DNA from 2 places in the Pseudomonas huanghezhanensis genome. Region 1 is predicted to be linked to the other one. Evidence: predicted binding sites of a transcription regulator. Region 1 holds the regulator's gene; the other holds the start of a gene.
What was found. Region 1 encodes FliA, which starts transcription of late flagellar genes. Its sites were predicted from a motif close to CTAAAGTTTNNNNNNNNNNNGCCGNTAA; they were not measured.
Positions count from the first base shown of each region.

Region 1 (14,713 bases):
CGAGCCTATTGAAATGGCGATCATCCACAGCTTACAACTGGTGGGGTGGAGCACGTTATGGATGTCCTTCGGGCTGGTCATCATCGCGGTGGTCGATGTGCCGGTGCAGTTGTGGGAAGCGCACAAGAAACTGCTGATGACCAAGCAGGAAGTGCGCGACGAACACAAGGACAGCGAAGGGAGGCCTGAGGTCAAGCAGCGGATTCGTCAGTTGCAGCGGGACATGTCGCAGCGGCGGATGATGTCGGCCATTCCCGAGGCTGATGTGATCATCACCAACCCGACCCACTACGCCGTGGCGCTCAAGTACGATGCGGACAAGGGTGGGGCGCCGGTGCTGCTGGCCAAGGGCAGTGATTTCATCGCGTTGAAAATCCGCGAGATCGGCGCCCAGCATGGGGTTCTGCTGCTGGAGTCGCCGGCCCTGGCGCGCTCGATTTACTACAGCACCGAGTTAGACCAGGAAATCCCGGCTGGTTTGTATCTGGCCGTGGCGCAAGTGCTGGCCTACGTCTATCAGATCCGTCAGTACCACTCCGGCCGCGGCAAACGGCCCAATCCGCTGGGCGATGATTTACCGATTCCGCCGGATTTGAAGCGTGATTCCTGAGGATAGGCATGGGTATCCGGGGTTTTGTAGGGCTGGATTCAGGCACTCCTAGCCGCAGTCGGAAGTAATATAGCAGTATCATGGCGGCTGCTATGATCAGCGATGAATGCCAGTGAAGTTTGATAAAAAATTGTAATGCTGGCGGCACTTTTTGTATTTTCCAGGGTTCGATTACTTCCTGTTTTGTATACATGCCGGGCATCATGATCATGAGTATCACTCATATTTCCCGCATTCTTCTTCCGAGATAACTGTCGCCGTAGTAGTTCTGGTGTTTTTGGGTAAGCACGATATCGCTCAAGTGATCTTCGATGATCTCAAGATACATTCGAAAAAAATGTAAGAGCCGACACTGTGAATGCTCATTGCTACGAGCAAAATGAGAAACATCCATCCTGTTGCAACATATGACAACAGGGCCTCCATTCATATAGCACTTCACCCAGCTTTCCTCCCCCCGCTTCGTCAAGCATACCCCCTCCGTAGGCTGCCGCTGCACCGCCAACAATCCCGCATCCAATAGCCCCCACACCAAGGGTCGGAATGCCGAAGACCACCACGCAGGCTGTCATGGCGGCAGTTGCGCCTATTCCTCCAGCCCATAATCCTGCTCCTACCCCGCCGACAAGCTTCGCGCCTTCTACGTATTTCGCTTTTGTGCACACTACCTGGCGGCCCGTCGAACAGGCCTCTCTTATCTCCAACGCCGTCGCCATCATGTTCAATGCAATCCCGATTCCGGTGCCATGCTTAAGCAACTTCGAAGCCTTGGCGATATTACCGATTCTCTGCGCGTAGTTTTGAAGCTCTCATGTATGCAGATAATGCTTGGTCGATAACCCCAGCATCTTTTTGATAGAGCCGCGGTTACGTAAACCAGTGCCCCAACGGGCGATACCTTTGAGTTGCGTATCGAGCGTCGCAAACAGCAATCTTCGCTGGTTAATAAACTGTTGTCGTGCAATGGGCGTCCCGCGCTTGAGCATTAATTGCTAAAGCTGTTCGATGTTTTCAAGTGTGTTCTGTACGCCGGCAAGATGTTTGCTCCAGACACCGGTCGCTGAGCCAATACCCAGCGATCCATAGTTAAGGATGTTTTGCAGCAAGTCATAGTTTTCGAGGACTCGGCCATCACTTCCGGCCTGATTCTGCAAAAGTTGGTGGTGAACGATGTTTCCCAACCCAGCCAGTTCAGATTCTTCGGCAGTCACCTTCAACGTTGATTCGTCTCCCACGACGATGAACTCCCCAGGCATGACCATGGCGCTGCGAAAATGCCTGTTTAGCAGTTCGAATTTTGCGCCGCCGCCTACCCGTACCTTGAGCGTTGCATAGCGCTGCATTCGGTCATTGATGCGTACGTAAGGTTTGATACCGGATGCCATCTTCCTGCCCTTGAAGTAAGCGAGGCGGGAGGATAAGGAAAGGGGCACGGCTTACGATGAGTAGGGGCACGGTTTCAGTAAATTCAGAACAATCCCACTTTGAGCTCGCCGTATTCCTACGCAGCCCATCGCGGCCTCGCGCTGCTCGTGCGCTCCTACAGGGTTTAGCGGCGTTCGCGGGGAGGTTGCGGTGTTCGCGGGATTTTGATTCTGCCCGGAGGAGCAGTTTGCTTTGCCTGCATCTTGCGAATGAATTCGCATCTACAGATTTCGAAGTCCCGCCGATGAGGAATGCGGCCAAGACCCCGCATTGTGCAGTAATCCCCATTTCTTGATGCTAGCACTCTGATATTTTTTTACGACGCCAAGAGTTGGACCCCTTTTTGCAATATCTCCGTTAAGTCGCCTCAAGGCGTCAAAAGTTTGGTTTAGCGCGCAGGTACAAAATCGGTGGATCGCTCTCAATTACTCAGCAGTGCCCGCAGCAACCTGTCCGGTCTAGGCCGTGGGCAGTTGGGTGTGCCATTGCTGCTGTTGGTCATGCTGGCAATGATGATGTTGCCCATGCCGCCGTTCCTGCTGGACGTGTTCTTCACGTTCAACATCGCCCTGTCCATCGTCGTCCTGCTGGTCTGCGTGTACGCACTGCGGCCCCTGGACTTCTCGGTATTCCCGACCATCCTGCTGGTCGCCACGCTGCTGCGCCTGGCACTCAACGTCGCGTCTACACGTGTCGTCATGCTCCACGGTCAAGACGGCCACGCCGCTGCCGGTAAGGTGATCCAGGCCTTCGGTGAGGTGGTGATTGGCGGTAACTACGTGGTGGGTATCGTGGTGTTTGCGATCCTGATGATCATCAACTTCGTGGTAGTGACCAAAGGTGCCGGCCGTATCTCCGAGGTGAGCGCGCGTTTCACCCTCGATGCGATGCCTGGCAAACAGATGGCGATCGACGCCGACCTCAACGCGGGTCTGATCGATCAGCCACAGGCCAAGGCCCGTCGTCTGGAAGTCGCCCAGGAAGCCGAGTTCTACGGTTCCATGGACGGTGCCAGCAAGTTCGTGCGCGGTGACGCCATCGCCGGTTTGCTGATTTTGTTCATTAACCTCATCGGCGGTGTGCTCGTCGGTATCTTCCAGCACAACATGACCTTCGCCGACGCCGGCAAGGTTTACGCACTGCTGACCATCGGTGACGGTTTGGTGGCGCAACTGCCATCACTGTTGCTGTCCACCGCCGCTGCGATCATGGTGACCCGTGCTTCCGGTTCGGAAGAAATGGGCAAGCTGATCAATCGCCAGATGTTCAGCACGCCCAAGGCGCTGGCTGTTTCGGCGGGCATCATGATCGTCATGGGTCTGGTGCCGGGCATGCCGCACTTCTCGTTCATCAGCCTTGGGCTGGTGGCGGCCGGTGCCGCGTATCTGCTGTGGAAGAAACAGGATCAGGTCAAAGTCATGGCCCTGCAGGAGGTCAAGCGTCAACAGGACCTGCTGCCATCGCCAACCCGTTCTCAGGAATCCAAAGAGCTGGGCTGGGACGACGTCACACCCATCGACATGATCGGCCTGGAAGTGGGCTATCGCCTGATCCCGCTGGTGGACCGCAATCAGGGTGGTCAGCTGCTGGCGCGGATCAAGGGTGTGCGCAAGAAGCTCTCCCAGGAGTTGGGCTTCCTGATGCCCACCGTTCACATCCGCGACAACCTGGATCTGGCGCCCAGCGCCTACCGCTTGACACTGATGGGCGTGACCCTGGCCGAAGCCGAGATTTACCCGGACCGCGAACTGGCGATCAACCCCGGTCAGGTGTTCGGCAGCCTCAACGGTATCAACGCCAAAGACCCGGCGTTTGGCCTGGAAGCGGTCTGGATCGAAATCAGCCAGCGTGCCCAGGCGCAATCGCTCGGCTACACCGTGGTCGATGCCAGCACTGTGGTGGCGACCCACTTGAACCAGATTCTCTACAAGCACTCTCATGAGCTGATCGGCCACGAAGAAGTGCAGCAATTGATGCAGTTGCTGGCCAAGGGCTCGCCCAAGCTGGCTGAGGAACTGGTCCCCGGTATTCTTTCGTTGTCTGCGCTGCTCAAAGTGTTGCAGGCGTTGCTCGCCGAACAAGTGCCGGTGCGCGACATTCGCAGCATCGCGGAAGCCATCGCCAACAACGCTGCGCGGAGTCAAGATACCGCCGCGTTGGTGGCCGCAGTGCGGGTCGGATTGTCCCGCGCAATCGTCCAAAGCATTGTGGGCATTGAGCCGGAGCTGCCTGTTATCACGCTTGAGCCAAGGTTGGAACAGATATTGCTCAATAGTCTTCAGAAGGCAGGTCAGGGTCAGGAAGAAGGCGTTCTGCTCGAACCGAGCATGGCTGAAAAGCTGCAACGCTCGTTGATCGAAGCAGCACAGCGTCAGGAGATGCAAGGGCAACCCGTGATCTTGCTGGTTGCAGGTCCGGTTCGCGCCATGTTGTCCCGCTTTGGACGCCTGGCAGTACCGAACATGCATGTGTTGGCGTATCAGGAAATTCCTGACAACAAGCAAGTCACCATCGTAGCGACTGTCGGGCCGAACGGCTGAGGTAGTGAGTCATGCAAGTTAAGCGTTTTTTCGCCGCCGATATGCGACAAGCCATGAAACTGGTTCGTGATGAATTGGGCGCCGAGGCGGCCATCATCGGTAACCGGCGGATTGCAGGTGGCGTGGAACTGACTGCCGCGCTGGATTACAAGCTGTCGGCCCTGGCGCCGCGCGTGCCGAACATCGAACTTGAAGACGAACTGCGTAAGACACAGTCGCGCATCGTGTCGGCTCAAGCTGAGCTGGGCGGCGGTGGCGAAGTGGACGCTTCGGTTAATCGCCAACTGTTCGCCGGCTTGCCGCTGAGCGCTGACGACAAACACATCGAGCCTACGCTGGACGAGCCGTTCCGCCCTTCGGTACACGCGGCCATCGCCGCTGAGCGTGCAGAGCGCGCTGCCGTGAGCGAGCCTGCGGTCGGTCAGCGCGCCTATGAATCGATGCGTTCTGAATTGAATGGCCTGCGCGAGTTGCTGGAAGTACAGCTGGGCTCACTGGCATGGAATCAGCTGCAAGGCAGTCGCCCGTCGCAGGCCAATCTGTGGCGTCGCCTGCAACGCGTCGGTCTGTCCGGCCCGTTGTCTCGCGACCTGCTGGCGATGGTGCCCAACACCGACGATCAGCAGCACGCCTGGCGCATGCTTCTGGCGCATCTGGCCCGTATGATCGCGACCCCCGAGATAGAGCCTCTGGAAGAGGGCGGTGTGATTGCCATGGTCGGTCCTGCCGGCATGGGCAAGACCACCACGCTGGCCAAGCTCGCGGCCCGCTACGTACTCAAATACGGCTCGCAGAACATCGCGCTGGTGAGCATGGACAGTTTTCGTATCGGCGCCCAGGAGCAACTCAAGACTCTGGGACGCATCTTGAATGTTCCGGTAACCCACGTCGATCCGGGCCAGTCACTGGCTCAGGCGCTGGAGCCGCTGCTGCGCAAACGCGTGGTGCTGATCGACACCGCAGGCCTGCAAGCCAGCGATCCAGCACTGCGCATGCAGCTCGAAAGCCTTGCAGGGCGTGGCATCAAGTCGCGCAATTATCTGGTACTCGCCACCACCAGCCAGAAGCAGGTGCTGACGGCGGCGTATCACAGTTACAAGCGTTGCGGCCTGTCCGGGTGCATCCTGACCAAGCTCGACGAAACCGCCAGCCTCGGAGAGGTGTTGAGCCTGGCGATCAGTCACGAGTTGCCTGTGGCCTATCTCACCGATGGTCCACGGATACCGGATGATCTGCATTTGCCGCGCCGGCACCAGTTGGTGAGTCGAGCGGTCAGCGTGCAGATGCAGGAGGAGCCGAGCGAGGAAGCAATGGCTGATATGTTTGCGGATCTTTATCACAACCCAGGCAAGCGTGTGGGTTAGGTGAAGAATATGACACTGGAATACACCCACCTAGATGGTCTGCCAGGCATTGTTCAAACAACGAACGTGCAGCCCGACATGTGGCTTAGGTCTAAGCAAGACAAGGTAAACAATTAACATGGGCAGCATGCATCCCGTACAGGTTATCGCAGTGACCGGTGGTAAAGGCGGCGTAGGCAAGACGAACGTGTCGGTGAACCTCTCACTGGCACTGGCCGAGCTTGGTCGCCGCGTCATGTTGATGGACGCCGATCTGGGTCTGGCCAACGTTGACGTTCTACTGGGTCTTACCCCTAAACGCACCCTGGCCGATGTCATCGAAGGCCGGTGCGAGCTGCGTGACGTCCTGCTGCAAGGCCCGGGCGGCATCCGCATCGTACCGGCGGCGTCGGGCACGCAGAGCATGGTTCACCTGACGCCTGCGCAACACGCCGGCTTGATTCAGGCTTTCAGCGACATCGGCGACAACCTCGACGTGCTGGTGATCGACACCGCTGCCGGGATTGGCGAGTCGGTGGTCAGCTTCGTACGCGCAGCCCAGGAAGTATTGCTGGTAGTGTGTGACGAGCCGACTTCGATCACCGATGCCTACGCGCTGATCAAATTGCTCAACCGCGACCACGGCATGAACCGTTTCCGCGTGCTGGCCAACATGGCGCAAAGCCCGCAGGAAGGCCGCAACCTGTTCGCCAAGCTGACCAAGGTCACGGACCGCTTCCTCGACGTTGCTTTGCAGTACGTCGGCGCCGTGCCTTACGACGAGTGCGTACGCAAGGCTGTGCAGAAGCAGCGTGCGGTGTATGAGGCGTTCCCGCGCTCCAAATGCTCACTGGCGTTCAAAGCCATTGCGCAGAAGGTGGACACCTGGCCGTTGCCGGCCAATCCGCGCGGGCATCTGGAATTTTTCGTCGAACGTCTGGTGCATCAAACCAGCGCGGGGCCTGTGTCATGACAGCAAGTGGGTATCGCATGTACAGCAAATCATCCCGTGATTCCCAATACGAGCTGATCGAGCGCTACGCGCCTCTGGTCAAGCGGATCGCCTACCACTTGCTGGCGCGTCTGCCAGCCAGCGTGCAGGTCGAAGATCTGATCCAGGCCGGCATGATCGGTCTGCTCGAAGTCTCGACCAAGTACGACTCCACCAAAGGCGCGAGTTTTGAGACCTACGCCGGGATTCGTATCCGCGGCGCGATGCTCGACGAAGTGCGCAAAGGTGACTGGGCGCCGCGTTCGGTGCATCGCAATACGCGCATGGTCAGTGACGCGATTCGGGCAATTGAAGCAAAAACAGGTCGTGATGCTAAAGATCACGAGGTTGCGGCCGAACTCCAATTGAGTCTCGATGATTATTACGGGATTTTGAACGATACCTTGGGCAGCCGATTGTTCAGTTTCGACGACCTCCTGCAGGACGGCGAACATGAAGGGCTGCACGAGGACGGCGCAAGCCAGTCGCTCGAGCCGTCGCGTGATCTGGAAGACGAGCGTTTCCAGAGCGCGTTGGCCGATGCCATTGCCAACCTGCCAGAGCGTGAACGGCTGGTGTTGGCGCTGTACTACGACGAAGAGCTGAACCTCAAGGAAATCGGTGAGGTCCTGGGGGTCAGCGAATCGCGTGTCAGTCAGTTACATAGCCAGTGCGCAGCTCGTTTGCGAGGGCGTTTGGGAGAGTGGCGAGCGCGTTGACAGGCAACGCGGCGGACCTTTTTGGGTCCGTGTTGCCTGTAAAGCCGGCTGTGCAGAGCGTTCGTGGGAAACAAGAGAGACAAGGCTGGAGCCGGTCAGCACAGGCGCATATCGCGTGCGTCGCGCCGTACTTCACGTCTGTTGATTTGCCAAGCCCGTCGTCGTTTCGTACAGCCCGGTCAAGGAACTGTGCCGGTTTTGATTGAACGCGCGTCCAGGTGCTGGACGCGTTAAAGACTGCTTGGAGGTCGAATTGGACAAGAACATGAAAATCCTCATCGTTGATGACTTCTCAACGATGCGGCGGATCATAAAAAACCTGTTGCGTGACCTTGGGTTCACCAACACGGCCGAAGCGGATGACGGCATGACCGCATTGCCCATGCTGCAAAGCGGCTCCTTTGACTTTCTGGTCACTGACTGGAACATGCCTGGCATGTCCGGTATCGACTTGTTGCGTCAGGTGCGTGCCGATGAGCGTCTGCGCAGTCTGCCGGTATTGATGGTCACCGCTGAAGCCAAGCGTGAGCAGATCATCGAAGCTGCTCAGGCAGGCGTTAACGGATATGTGGTCAAGCCTTTCACGGCGCAAGTTCTGAAAGAAAAAATCGAGAAGATATTCGAGCGCGTCAATAGCTGATGTTCGCTGCGAGGGCGCTATGGATTCCAAAGATTCGTCAATGGGTGACTTTGAGTCGACCCTGAAGAAACACGCACAGGAGCTGGTCGAGAGCCTTGAAAAAGGCAAATTCGGCGAAGCCGTGCAACTTATCCATGAGCTTAACCAGACCCGCGACCGAGGCCTGTATCAGGAAGTCGGCAAGCTGACGCGCGAGCTGCACAGTGCAATCGTCAATTTCCAGATTGACCCGCACATGCCGCAAGCCGAGGAAGTCTCGCAGATCACTGATGCCACCGAACGTCTTGGTTACGTGGTCAGGCTGACTGAGAACGCTGCCAACCGCACGATGGATCTGGTCGAGCAAAGCACCCCGCTGATGCACGGACTCACGGCTGACGCAAAAGCATTGAGCGTCGACTGGGGGCGCTTCATGCGTCGCGAGATCAGTGCCGATGAATTTCGTGATCTGGCGCGACGTGTCGATGTTTTCCTGACGCGCAGCGAGACGGAGACCCATGAAGTCGCCGGCCACCTCAACGACATTTTGCTGGCCCAGGATTACCAGGATCTCACTGGTCAGGTGATCAAGCGCGTCACCCAGTTGGTGACCGAAGTGGAGAGCAATCTGCTCAAGCTGGTGCTCATGGCCAGTCAGGTCGATCGCTTTGCCGGCATCGAACATGACCAGGAAGTGTTCCGTCAGGAAAAAGAACAAGAAAAACTTCATTCCAAGGGTGAAGGTCCGCAGATTCATGCCGATAAACGTGAAGACGTCGTATCCGGTCAGGATGATGTAGACGATCTGCTATCCAGCCTGGGTTTCTAGGTTCTCAGTAAGAAGAGGTTATGAGCCTGCTGCGTGTTGTTTGACCGCATCAGGCTCTGCCACTGGCGACTCAGCGCAAGACCTGGATCGGTTGACGGTTAATTTTAGGAGCACCCCCCCAATGAGCTTCGGCGCCGATGAAGAAATCCTTCAGGATTTTCTGGTAGAGGCCGGCGAGATTCTCGAGCTGTTGTCAGAGCAGTTGGTCGAGCTGGAAAGCCGACCGGACGATGCGGACCTGCTCAATGCAATTTTTCGCGGTTTCCACACTGTAAAAGGGGGCGCTGGCTTCCTCCAACTCAATGAGCTGGTTGAATGCTGCCACATCGCCGAAAACGTCTTCGACATCTTGCGCAAAGGCGAGCGTCGAGTGGACGCCGAACTCATGGACGTGGTCCTTGAAGCGCTTGACGCCGTCAACAGTATGTTCGGTGAAGTGCGTGAGCGCACTCAAGTCACCCCGGCAACGCCAGAGCTGCTGGCAGCGCTGGCACGTCTGGCAGAGCCTGCTTCTGCCGATGAAGTCGCGGCCGCTCCGGTTGAGGTCGAACCAGTGGCTGAAGCGCCATCCGATGACATCACTGACGACGAATTCGAACAACTGCTGGACTCGCTGAATGCGGTCAAGGCCCAGGCGGCCGGTGCCCCGACACTCAGTGCAGCGCCGGTAACGCCGGTGGTGGCGGCTTCTGCCCCTGCTGCCGGTTCAAGCGATGACATCACGGACGCCGAGTTCGAGTCGCTGCTTGATCAACTGCATGGCAAAGGTCAGTTCGCGGTGGATGCTGTTGCAACCCCGGCGCCTGCTGCACCGGTGGTCAGCAAGTCTTCCGATGAAATCACCGACGATGAATTCGAATCGCTGCTCGATCAACTGCATGGCAAAGGTACGTTTTCAGCTGACGCGGGCGCCAATACCCCGCCAGCCGCTGCAACGCCTGCCGCACTTGCCAAGCCCGCTGCTCCGGCTGCGTCGTCAAGTGGCAAGCCGTCGGACGAAATCAGCGATAACGAATTCGAAGACCTGCTGGACCAATTGCACGGCAAAGGCAAGTTCGAGCCAGCGGTAGCGACAGCTGCCGCCACCGCTGCGCCTGTCAAGAAACCTGAGCCGGCGAAAGCCGAGCCTGCCAAGGCCGAACCGGCCAAAGCGGCGGCTGCCGCCCCAGTTGCCAAGCCTGCCCCCGCGCCGGTCAAAGCAGCCGCGCCGGCTTCCGAGAAGCCTGGTCCGTCTGAAGCAGAAACCACCGTGCGCGTTGACACCGCACGGCTGGACGAAATCATGAACATGGTCGGCGAACTGGTGCTGGTGCGTAACCGCCTGGTGCGCCTGGGTGCCAACAGCGCTGATGAAGCTATGTCCAAAGCTGTGTCCAATCTGGACGTGGTGACGGCTGACCTGCAAACCGCGGTGATGAAGACCCGGATGCAGCCGATCAAGAAAGTCTTCGGCCGCTTCCCTCGACTGGTCCGCGATCTGGCGCGGCAGTTGAAGAAAGAAATCAACCTGGAACTTGTAGGCGAAGAAACCGACCTGGACAAAAACCTGGTCGAGGCGCTGGCCGATCCGCTGGTCCACTTGGTGCGTAACGCCGTGGACCACGGCATTGAATTGCCGGAAGAGCGCGAGGCGTCGGGCAAGTCCCGTGGCGGTCGCGTGGTGCTCTCGGCGGAGCAGGAAGGCGACCACATCCTGTTGTCGATTTCCGATGACGGCAAGGGCATGGACCCGGTAGTACTGCGCGCAATCGCCGTCAAGCGTGGCGTGATGGACAAAGACGCCGCCGACCGACTGAGCGACAGCGACTGCTACAACCTGATCTTCGCGCCGGGCTTCTCGACCAAGACCGAGATTTCCGACGTGTCGGGCCGTGGTGTGGGCATGGACGTGGTGAAAACCAAGATTTCCCAGCTCAATGGCTCGATCAATATCTACTCGACCAAAGGACAGGGCTCGAAGATCGTCATCAAGGTGCCGCTGACGCTCGCGATCATGCCGACGCTGATGGTGATGCTGGGCAACCAGGCGTTTGCGTTCCCGCTGGTCAACGTCAATGAAATCTTCCACCTCAACCTGTCGACCACCAATGTCGTCGATGGCCAGGAAGTGGTGATCGTTCGGGACAAGGCACTGCCGCTGTTCTACCTCAAGCGCTGGCTGGTCAGCTCCGCTGCTCACGAAGAGCAGCACGAAGGCCACGTGGTGATTCTTACGGTTGGCACCCAGCGCATCGGCTTTGTCGTCGATCAACTGGTGGGCCAGGAAGAGGTGGTGATCAAGCCGCTGGGCAAGATGTTGCAGGGTACGCCGGGTATGTCGGGCGCCACCATCACAGGTGATGGCCGCATTGCGTTGATCCTTGACGTACCGAGCATGCTCAAGCGTTACGCCGCACGGCGTATCTGATTCTAGGTGAGCGGGCCGCTTCAGGCCCGTTTCGCTCTATGGAGTGTTTATGGCAGTCAAGGTCTTGGTGGTCGACGATTCAGGGTTTTTCCGTCGCCGCGTCTCGGAAATTCTCTCTTCAGATCCCACGATTCAAGTAGTTGGCACTGCAACCAATGGCAAGGAAGCCATTGAGCAAGCTCTGGCTCTCAAGCCTGATGTGATTACCATGGACTACGAAATGCCGATGATGGATGGCATTACGGCGGTTCGGCACATCATGCAGCGCTGCCCGACGGCGGTACTGATGTTCTCCTCGCTGACGCACGAAGGCGCCCGCGTGACCCTCGACGCGCTCGATGCTGGCGCGGTTGATTTTCTGCCGAAAAATTTCGAAGACATCTCGCGCAACCCCGAAAAGGTCAAGCAGATGCTCTGTGAAAAGGTCCACACCATTTCCCGGAGCAACCGTCGTTCTTCCAGCTACGGCAGCACGCCGACGCCGACGCCGGCTCACGCGCCATCGCCTTCCAGTTCCAGTTCCAGTTCAGCGTCTGCGAGCAGCGCGCTGCACAACTCGCCCGTTACCCCACGCCCTGCGCCAGCGCCGCGTGCTGCGGCTTCTGCGCCTAGTCATGCGTCCAGCCACAGCGCCAGTCATTCAACCGCCTCGCACGCGCCATCGTCACCGGCACCCAAACGCAAAGCCTACAAACTGGTTGCGATTGGCACGTCCACAGGCGGCCCGGTTGCATTGCAGCGCGTGCTGACACAATTGCCGGCCAACTTTCCAGCGCCCATCGTGTTGATTCAGCACATGCCCGCCGCCTTCACCAAGGCGTTCGCCGAGCGTCTGGACAAGCTGTGCCGCATCAGCGTCAAGGAAGCCGAAGACGGAGACGTGCTGCGTCCCGGCCTGGCCTTGTTGGCACCCGGCGGCAAACAGATGATGGTGGATGGACGTGGCGCGGTGAAAATCCTGCCGGGCGACGAGCGCCTCAATTACAAGCCGTGCGTGGACATCACCTTCGGCTCTGCCGCCAAATCCTACGGCGACAAAGTGCTGGCCGTGGTGTTGACCGGAATGGGCGCCGACGGGCGTGAAGGTGCGCGTCTGCTCAAGCAGGGCGGCAGCCACATCTGGGCGCAAGACGAGGCCAGTTGCGTGATTTACGGCATGCCGATGGCCATCGTCAAAGCCAATCTGGCGGACGCGGTCTACAGCCTCGATGACATCGGACGCCACCTCGTCGAGGCGTGCATCTGATGGATGTGTTGAGCCTGATCGGGATCATCCTCGCGTTCGTTGCGATTATCGGCGGTAATTTTCTCGAAGGTGGGCATCTGGGCGCCTTGCTCAACGGCCCGGCAGCGTTGATCGTGCTTGGCGGCACCCTCGCGGCGTGCCTTTTGCAGACGCCCATGAGCGCGTTCAAGCGAGCGATCCAGATCTTTTTGTGGATTCTGTTTCCGCCCCGCATCGACATGGCGGGCGGTATTGATCGCGTGATCAACTGGAGCCTGACCGCGCGCAAGGAAGGCCTGCTCGGTCTTGAGTCGGTGGCCGACTCCGAACCCGATCCCTACTCGCGAAAAGGCCTGCAGTTGCTGGTCGATGGCGTTGAACCGGAAACCATTCGCGGCATTCTCGAGGTGGATTTCATCACCCAGGAAACCCGCGATATCCAGGCCGCCAAAGTCTACGAAAGCATGGGCGGCTATGCGCCGACCGTGGGCATCATCGGTGCGGTGATGGGGCTGATTCACGTGATGGGTAATCTTGCCGATCCCAATCAGTTGGGCAGCGGAATCGCCGTCGCATTTGTGGCGACCATTTACGGCGTGGCCTTGGCCAACCTGATCCTGCTGCCGGTGGCCAACAAGCTCAAGTCCGTGGCTGTGCGTCAATCGCGTTATCGCGAAATGCTGCTGGAAGGTTTGCTGTCGATTGCCGAAGGCGAGAACCCGCGGTCAATCGAATTGAAGCTTCAGGGCTTCATGGAGTGATCAACTGACCATGGCCCGACGCAGGCGTCACGAAGAGCACGAAAATCACGAACGCTGGCTGGTGTCCTACGCGGATTTCATCACCTTGCTGTTCGCGTTTTTCGTGGTCATGTACTCGATTTCTTCACTCAACGAAGGCAAGTATAAATTGCTCTCCGAAGCGTTGGTCGGGGTGTTCAACGAGCCTGAGCGCAGCGTCAAGCCGATCCCCATTGGCGAGCAGAAGCCGCGGACCGTCACTCCGGCCGATCCACTGGTGATCGACAGCGAGCAGACGGATGCCGCGCTGGGGCAGGGCGCTCAGGATCCATTGAAGTCCATTGCCGATGACGTCAACGCGGCGTTCGGCGATTTGATCGCCTCCAAGCAGATGACCGTGCGCGGTAATGAGCTGTGGATCGAGATCGAACTCAACTCCAGTCTGCTGTTCGGCAGCGGCGACGCGATGCCCAGTGATCAGGCCTTCGACCTGATCGATAAAGTGGCAAAGATCGTCAAGCCGTTCGACAACCCGATCCACGTCGAAGGGTTTACGGACAATCAGCCCATCAACACGGGCCAGTTTCCGAGTAACTGGGAATTGTCCTCGGCCCGCTCCTCGAGCATCGTGCGCATGCTGGCAATGGATGGCATCAATCCAGCGCGTCTGGCGTCGGTGGGGTATGGCGAATTCCAACCGTTGGCCTCGAACGCTACGGCTGATGGCCGCGGCCGGAATCGTCGCGTGGTGCTGGTGATTTCACGCAATCTGGACGTGCGTCGCAGCCTGACCGGTTCAGGCACTGCGGCCAATGCAAAACCCGACGCGGCATTGCGTCGTGCTGGCACACAAACTGCACCAGCACCAGCCAAGCCGGCGCAAGGCGTCAAATCTTCGTCATCCGCCCCATAGTCAGTCCTGGTCGCACGGCCGGGGGGAAAAACGAAACATGAGAGTGTGGGCAGTTGCCAATCAGAAAGGTGGAGTCGGTAAGACCACCACTGCAATCGCGTTAGCCGGTCTACTGGCTGAGTCGGGCAAGCGCGTGGTCGTTGTAGACCTAGACCCGCATGGCTCGATGACCAGCTACTTCGGTCATAACCCCGATGAGCTGGAGCACAGCTGTTTCGATCTGTTTTTGCACAAGGGCGTGGTGCCTGACGGCTTGCCCGGTCAATTGCTGCTGCCGACCAGCGATCAGCGTATTTCGCTCCTGCCTTCGAGCACCGCACTGGCCACCCTTGAGCGTCAATCGCCAGGACAG
Region 1 is NZ_CP113949.1:1,981,276-1,995,988, forward strand. It holds gene flhB (flagellar biosynthesis protein FlhB) at 1-610, shown strand, start outside; gene OYW20_RS08850 (hypothetical protein) at 1,603-1,995, opposite strand; gene flhA (flagellar biosynthesis protein FlhA) at 2,446-4,575, shown strand; gene flhF (flagellar biosynthesis protein FlhF) at 4,587-5,939, shown strand; gene fleN (flagellar synthesis regulator FleN) at 6,058-6,891, shown strand; gene fliA (RNA polymerase sigma factor FliA) at 6,888-7,628, shown strand; gene OYW20_RS08875 (chemotaxis response regulator CheY) at 7,894-8,268, shown strand; gene OYW20_RS08880 (protein phosphatase CheZ) at 8,288-9,076, shown strand; gene OYW20_RS08885 (chemotaxis protein CheA) at 9,198-11,483, shown strand; gene OYW20_RS08890 (protein-glutamate methylesterase/protein-glutamine glutaminase) at 11,533-12,729, shown strand; gene OYW20_RS08895 (flagellar motor protein) at 12,729-13,469, shown strand; gene motD (flagellar motor protein MotD) at 13,480-14,361, shown strand; gene OYW20_RS08905 (ParA family protein) at 14,399-14,713, shown strand, end outside.

Region 2 (5,835 bases), 2.3 Mb from region 1:
GAATATCCTCGAGCAGTTCACGGCTGCCGAAATCGCCAACCACTTCGCAGTGAGCGATAGCGGCTTTCAGGTCTGCGTGGCCGGTGCGTTCGATGCGCAGATCGCACTCCAGCATTTCTTTGGTGTGCTCGCCGATCAGGATTTTGCCAAGGTCTTGCAGGTTCGGCAGGCCTTCCAGAAACAGGATTCGCTTGATCAGCTTGTCCGCGTGTTTCATCTCGTCGATGGACTCGTGGTACTCGTGCTTGCCCAGCTTGTTCAGGCCCCAATCTTCATACATACGCGCATGCAGAAAGTACTGGTTGATCGCGACCAGCTCGTTTCCGAGGATCTTATTGAGATGCTGGATGACTGTAATGTCGCCTTTCATGATCGGGGTCCTGTCGATTAATAACTTATTAAGGCGCAAGTCTGAGCTGCCTCTATAAGTCTGTCAAACCTAAGTTATTGAATAATAAGTGAAATTAAATAGGAATAAGAATGTTTGTCTTACGCATCCGAACGCTAAGCGATTGAATTAAAGGCATAAAAAAACCGGACATCAAGTCCGGCTCTTCAAATATCGGTGTTCAGGCGGCTGAAAATTCTGCCGGATAAGCCAGTGCAGCCTGGCTAACCTGGAGGTCGGTCAGCGTCTCCCGTACGACTTGCTTGGCAAGGCATGCACATTTACCGCATTTACTGGCGACATTCAGGGTTTCGCGCACTTCGCGGTAGCTGCAGCATCCTTCCATGATCGCTTCGCGGATTTGTCCGTCAGTAACACCTTGGCAGAGGCATACATACATAAATAAAAGACCGTCGCTGAGTGATTGGCTCAATGCGATGGATACTAATGTTAATGAGAATGCTTGTCAAAACTACTTCCCCCTTCATCAGTGAAGCCCGATGAGCGGTGCCATAGCGCGGCTGAATACTAAAAAAAACCGGCCACTTGGGCCGGTTTGATCGCGGGTGAAGACTCACTCAATCGTGAAAGTCTTCCCAGCCGCCCATTTCTTTCCAGCGGTTAACGATCCCGCAGAACAGCTCAGCGGTTTTCTCGGTGTCATACCGGGCGGAGTGAGCCTCACGACCGTCGAAATCGATGTCAGCGGTCTGGCAGGCTTTGGCAAGCACGGTCTGCCCGTACGCCAGTCCGGCCAGTGTCGCCGTGTCGAAGCTTGAGAACGGATGAAACGGATTGCGCTTCATGTCCATTCGGGCAACAGCGGCGTTCAAAAAGCCCAAGTCGAAACTGGCGTTGTGGCCTACCAGAATCGCGCGTTTGCAGCCATTGGCCTTCAACGCCTTGCGCACGCCACGGAAAATGTCGGTGAGCGCAGTTTCTTCGCTCACGGCCATTCTCAGCGGATGATCGAGCTTGATCCCCGTGAACTCGAGTGCAGCTGCTTCGATGTTGGCGCCTACGAACGGCTCGACCCGGAAGAAGTAGGTGTGTTCGGGGAACACAAAACCCTTTTCGTCCATGCCGATCGTGACAGCAGCAATTTCCAGCAGTGCATCTGTCGCAGAGTTGAAACCGCCGGTTTCTACATCGACAACGACGGGCAGGTAGCCGCGAAAACGCGCTGCCATTGGATGCCTGGAGCCGGTACCGCCGCCAGAACCTTCCTGTTCGTCGTCGTATTGGTCTTCACTCACGCGTTTTTCTCCAGGCGCCAGCGCAGTTTTTCACCGGCGCGCAGCGGGATAACAGAAAGCTCGCCGAATGGCAGGCTGGTTGGCGCAGTCCACTCGTCACGAATCAGGGTAATGGTGTCACTGTTGACCGGTAGCCCGTAGAACGCCGGACCGTTGCGACTGGCAAAGCCTTCCAGCTTGTCCAGCGCATTACGTTGCTCGAACGCTTCTGCATACAGCTCGATTGCGGCAAAGGCTGTGTAGCAGCCCGCACATCCGCACGCAGCTTCTTTTGCGTGCTGGGCGTGTGGCGCGGAGTCCGTACCCAGAAAAAACTTGCTGCTGTCGCTGGTTGCTGCGTCCAGCAGGGCGACTTGATGCGTGTTGCGCTTGAGGATAGGCAGGCAGTAGAAGTGCGGGCGAATGCCCCCAACCAGCATATGGTTGCGGTTGTACAGCAAGTGATGGGCCGTAATCGTTGCTGCCACATTGGCAGAGGCCTCGTTCACGAACTGCACGGCCTCGGCGGTGGTGATGTGTTCGAACACCACTTTAAGCGTTGGCAAAAGCTCCACGACCCGGCGCAGATGCTCGTCGATAAAGATCTTTTCGCGGTCGAATACGTCGATGTCGCTGCGTGTGACTTCGCCGTGGACCAACAACGGCATACCTACTTCAGCCATGGTCTCCAGCGTTGGCAGAATCTTGTCGATGCTGGTCACACCAGAATCCGAATTGGTGGTTGCACCGGCCGGGTACAGCTTGGCAGCGTGCACGAAACCACTTGCCTTGGCGGCGCGGATGTCTTCGGGCTGGGTCAGGTCAGTCAGGTAGAGAACCATCAGTGGTTCAAAAAGGCTGCCGGCGGGGCGTGCGGCAAGGATACGCTGACGGTAGGCGTCGGCTTCCTCGGCGTTGCGTACCGGAGGGACCAGATTGGGCATGATGATTGCGCGACTAAAAGTGCGCGCGACGTCCGCGACGGTGTGAGGCAAAACAGCGCCATCACGAAGATGGATGTGCCAGTCGTCGGGGCGCAGGAGGGTCAGGCGGTCGGACATTGGGAATTCCAGGCGGGTCAAACTCGCTGGGAATGCTACCGGAAAAGACTCCTCCAGGCACTCGCTATCAAGTTTTGTAGGAAGTAACCGATAGCGACGTGTAAGCAATAAATTTTGTAATGCGGAAAAATCTTTGTGGAGCCTCCCGTGCGCCAGCGATATCTAGCCCTGCTCAGCGTGTTTGTCAGCTTGCCGGCCATGGCTCTCACTTTCCAGACGCGTCTGGAGAACATCGAGTGGAAGGTAGAAGGCGATCAGTTCGAATGCCGTCTGACTCAGCCGATTACCGACTTTGGTGCGGGCGAGTTCGTGCGACGGGCGGGAGAGCAAGCGACGTTCAGGCTAAAGTCTACCGGCTACGGGCTGGGGGCGGGCTCTGCCACCTTGCTCGCAGCGGCTGCGCCTTGGCAGCCGGGCAGGGGGGATTTGAATCTCGGTGCCGTGAAGGTGGTGAACGGGCAAATTCCCTTCAACACATCTCAAGCCCAGGCAGGCCGTTTAATCAGCGGTTTGATGGACGGGCGCAGCCCGGTGATCCGACACGTTGCTCGTGATGGCGGCGGCGCGATGGAGGTTCGGTTGCTGCCGGTCAAGTTCAGCAAAGCATTCAGCGATTTTCAGATATGTACTACAAAGCTTCTGCCGATGAACTTCGAACAGGTCAAGCAATCTGAAATTGGTTTTCCTGGCGGCGGGATTGATCTTGACGCACCGGCCAAAGCGAAGCTGGACGTGATGGTTGCGTATATGAAGGCTGACCCTACGGTTAACCACGTTGAACTGGACGGCCACTCGGACAACAGCGGCAACCGCCTGACTAACCGTGATCTGTCGCGTCGACGAGCGCTGGCTGTGATGGATTATTTGAAGGCCAATGGCATCCCCGAAGATCAGGTGACCTTGCGTTTTCACGGGGAGCGGTATCCATTGGTACCCAATACCAACAACGCCAATCGCGCACGAAACCGCCGCGTGAACGTTCATCTGGAGCGCGTAGCACCGGAAAACAAACCCGTGCCGGTCGCCGCAGCAGGCACTGCTGGCGCGACTTCCTGAGGGCCTGAATGCGTCGCTGAATCGACATAACTTGTCGCTTCGTCGTCACAAGCTGTCGCGACACTGTAAATCCACGTGCTGGAACGGTAGAATCGCCGGTTTTCCGTACAACGCGTTGGAGTAAAGGCATGGCGGACGTAAACAAGGTAGTTCTCGCGTATTCCGGGGGCCTGGATACTTCGGTAATCCTCAAGTGGCTGCAGGATACCTACAACTGCGAAGTGGTGACTTTTACTGCCGATCTCGGTCAGGGCGAAGAAGTCGAGCCTGCACGCGCCAAGGCGCAAGCCATGGGCGTCAAAGAAATCTACATCGACGACCTGCGCGAAGAGTTCGTACGCGATTTCGTATTCCCGATGTTTCGCGCCAACACTGTCTATGAAGGCGAGTACCTCTTGGGTACTTCCATCGCTCGTCCGCTGATCGCCAAGCGCCTGATCGAGATCGCCAATGAAACCGGCGCCGACGCCATTTCCCACGGCGCCACCGGCAAAGGCAACGACCAGGTTCGTTTCGAGCTGGGCGCTTATGCACTCAAGCCGGGCGTAAAAGTCATTGCTCCATGGCGCGAGTGGGACCTGCTGTCCCGCGAGAAGCTCATGGATTACGCCGAGAAGCACGCCATTCCAATCGAGCGCCACGGCAAGAAAAAATCTCCGTATTCGATGGATGCGAACCTGCTGCACATTTCTTATGAAGGCGGCGTGCTGGAAGACACCTGGACCGAGCACGAAGAAGACATGTGGCGGTGGACCAAGTCCCCAGAGGACGCGCCCAACACCCCGACTTACCTTGAGCTGACCTACCGCAACGGCGACATCGTTGCTCTGGACGGCGTTGAAATGACCCCGGCGACCGTGCTCGCGACCCTCAACCGCATCGGCGGCGAGAACGGTATCGGCCGGTTGGATATCGTCGAAAACCGCTATGTGGGTATGAAGTCCCGCGGCTGCTACGAGACGCCAGGCGGCACGATCATGCTGCGCGGCCACCGTGCCATCGAGTCGATCACCCTCGACCGTGAAGTTGCTCACCTCAAAGACGAGTTGATGCCCAAGTACGCCAGCATGATCTACACCGGCTACTGGTGGAGCCCTGAGCGTTTGATGATGCAGCAGATGATCGACGCCTCCCAGGCTCACGTGAATGGTGTCGTGCGCTTGAAGCTGTATAAGGGCAACGTGATCGTGACCGGCCGTAAATCTGATGACTCGCTGTTCGATGCCAATATCGCGACGTTTGAAGAGGACGGCGGCGCTTACAACCAGGCCGATGCTGCCGGTTTCATCAAGCTCAATGCGCTGCGCATGCGTATCGCGGCTAATAAGAACCGCAAGCTGTTCTGATTCGCGGTGATGAGAAAAGCAGCCCACTGAGGCTGCTTTTTTTATGGGCTCTGGAAATATTTATCCCTGAGTATCAGTGAAATGATAATTAACGTTTCGCTGCAGGTTTCTTTTTCGGCAACGCGACGTCAACGGCATACGTTGGTTTATCTTCGTGGACGGAAGTGCTCACGACACTTGGTTGCCATCTGAGCATCTCTATGACATCCTCGGTGCCTTTATTGAAACGCTTCATCAGCGCTGTCAGCTTCTTCTCGAACTCCAGTTCGGTAGTTAGTTCTGTTTCGGTTTTAAGTGCTTCCAGCCGTGCCATATGGATCTTGAGTGCGTGCTCAAGGTCATGAAACTCTTTTAGTCGTGACATAGGTTTTCCGTTATTGAATATAAGCGAGCATTAATTAAATGCAGCGTCAGGGGATGCTCATGCTTAATGGCCGAGCCTCTCACCTAACGTTAGCCGTTTTTATCTCAAGGAAAAACATTGGCTGAGGCAACAGTCAGCCGCTGGTTTTCGATTTTTTTTATGCGCGGCCTTTAAACGCAAGACCTTTGTGAAGGTCTTCTATGTGGCAGTAAAAAAACTTGGCAGAGAGTCGTCTTTTCCCACTTATGCTATCGTTTATTCCGGTTCTGGATTTCAGCGTGCAACAGGGGGGCTAGTCGTATTTTCCTACTGCTAATGTCGGGCCTGACCGTGCTACGTCAATCCTGCGAAGGTTCGCCGTCGGGCGCTGCCGTCTTGGGCTGCT
Region 2 is NZ_CP113949.1:4,334,681-4,340,515, reverse strand. It holds gene bfr (bacterioferritin) at 1-370, opposite strand, end outside; gene OYW20_RS19640 (bacterioferritin-associated ferredoxin) at 570-788, opposite strand; gene rnt (ribonuclease T) at 967-1,644, opposite strand; gene pyrC (dihydroorotase) at 1,641-2,684, opposite strand; gene OYW20_RS19625 (flagellar protein MotY) at 2,832-3,740, shown strand; gene OYW20_RS19620 (argininosuccinate synthase) at 3,869-5,086, shown strand; gene OYW20_RS19615 (hypothetical protein) at 5,175-5,450, opposite strand; gene OYW20_RS19610 (hypothetical protein) at 5,789-5,835, opposite strand, start outside.
Region 2: a site for FliA is predicted at 2,751-2,778, ahead of OYW20_RS19625 (flagellar protein MotY). Genes of this name have one in related genera too.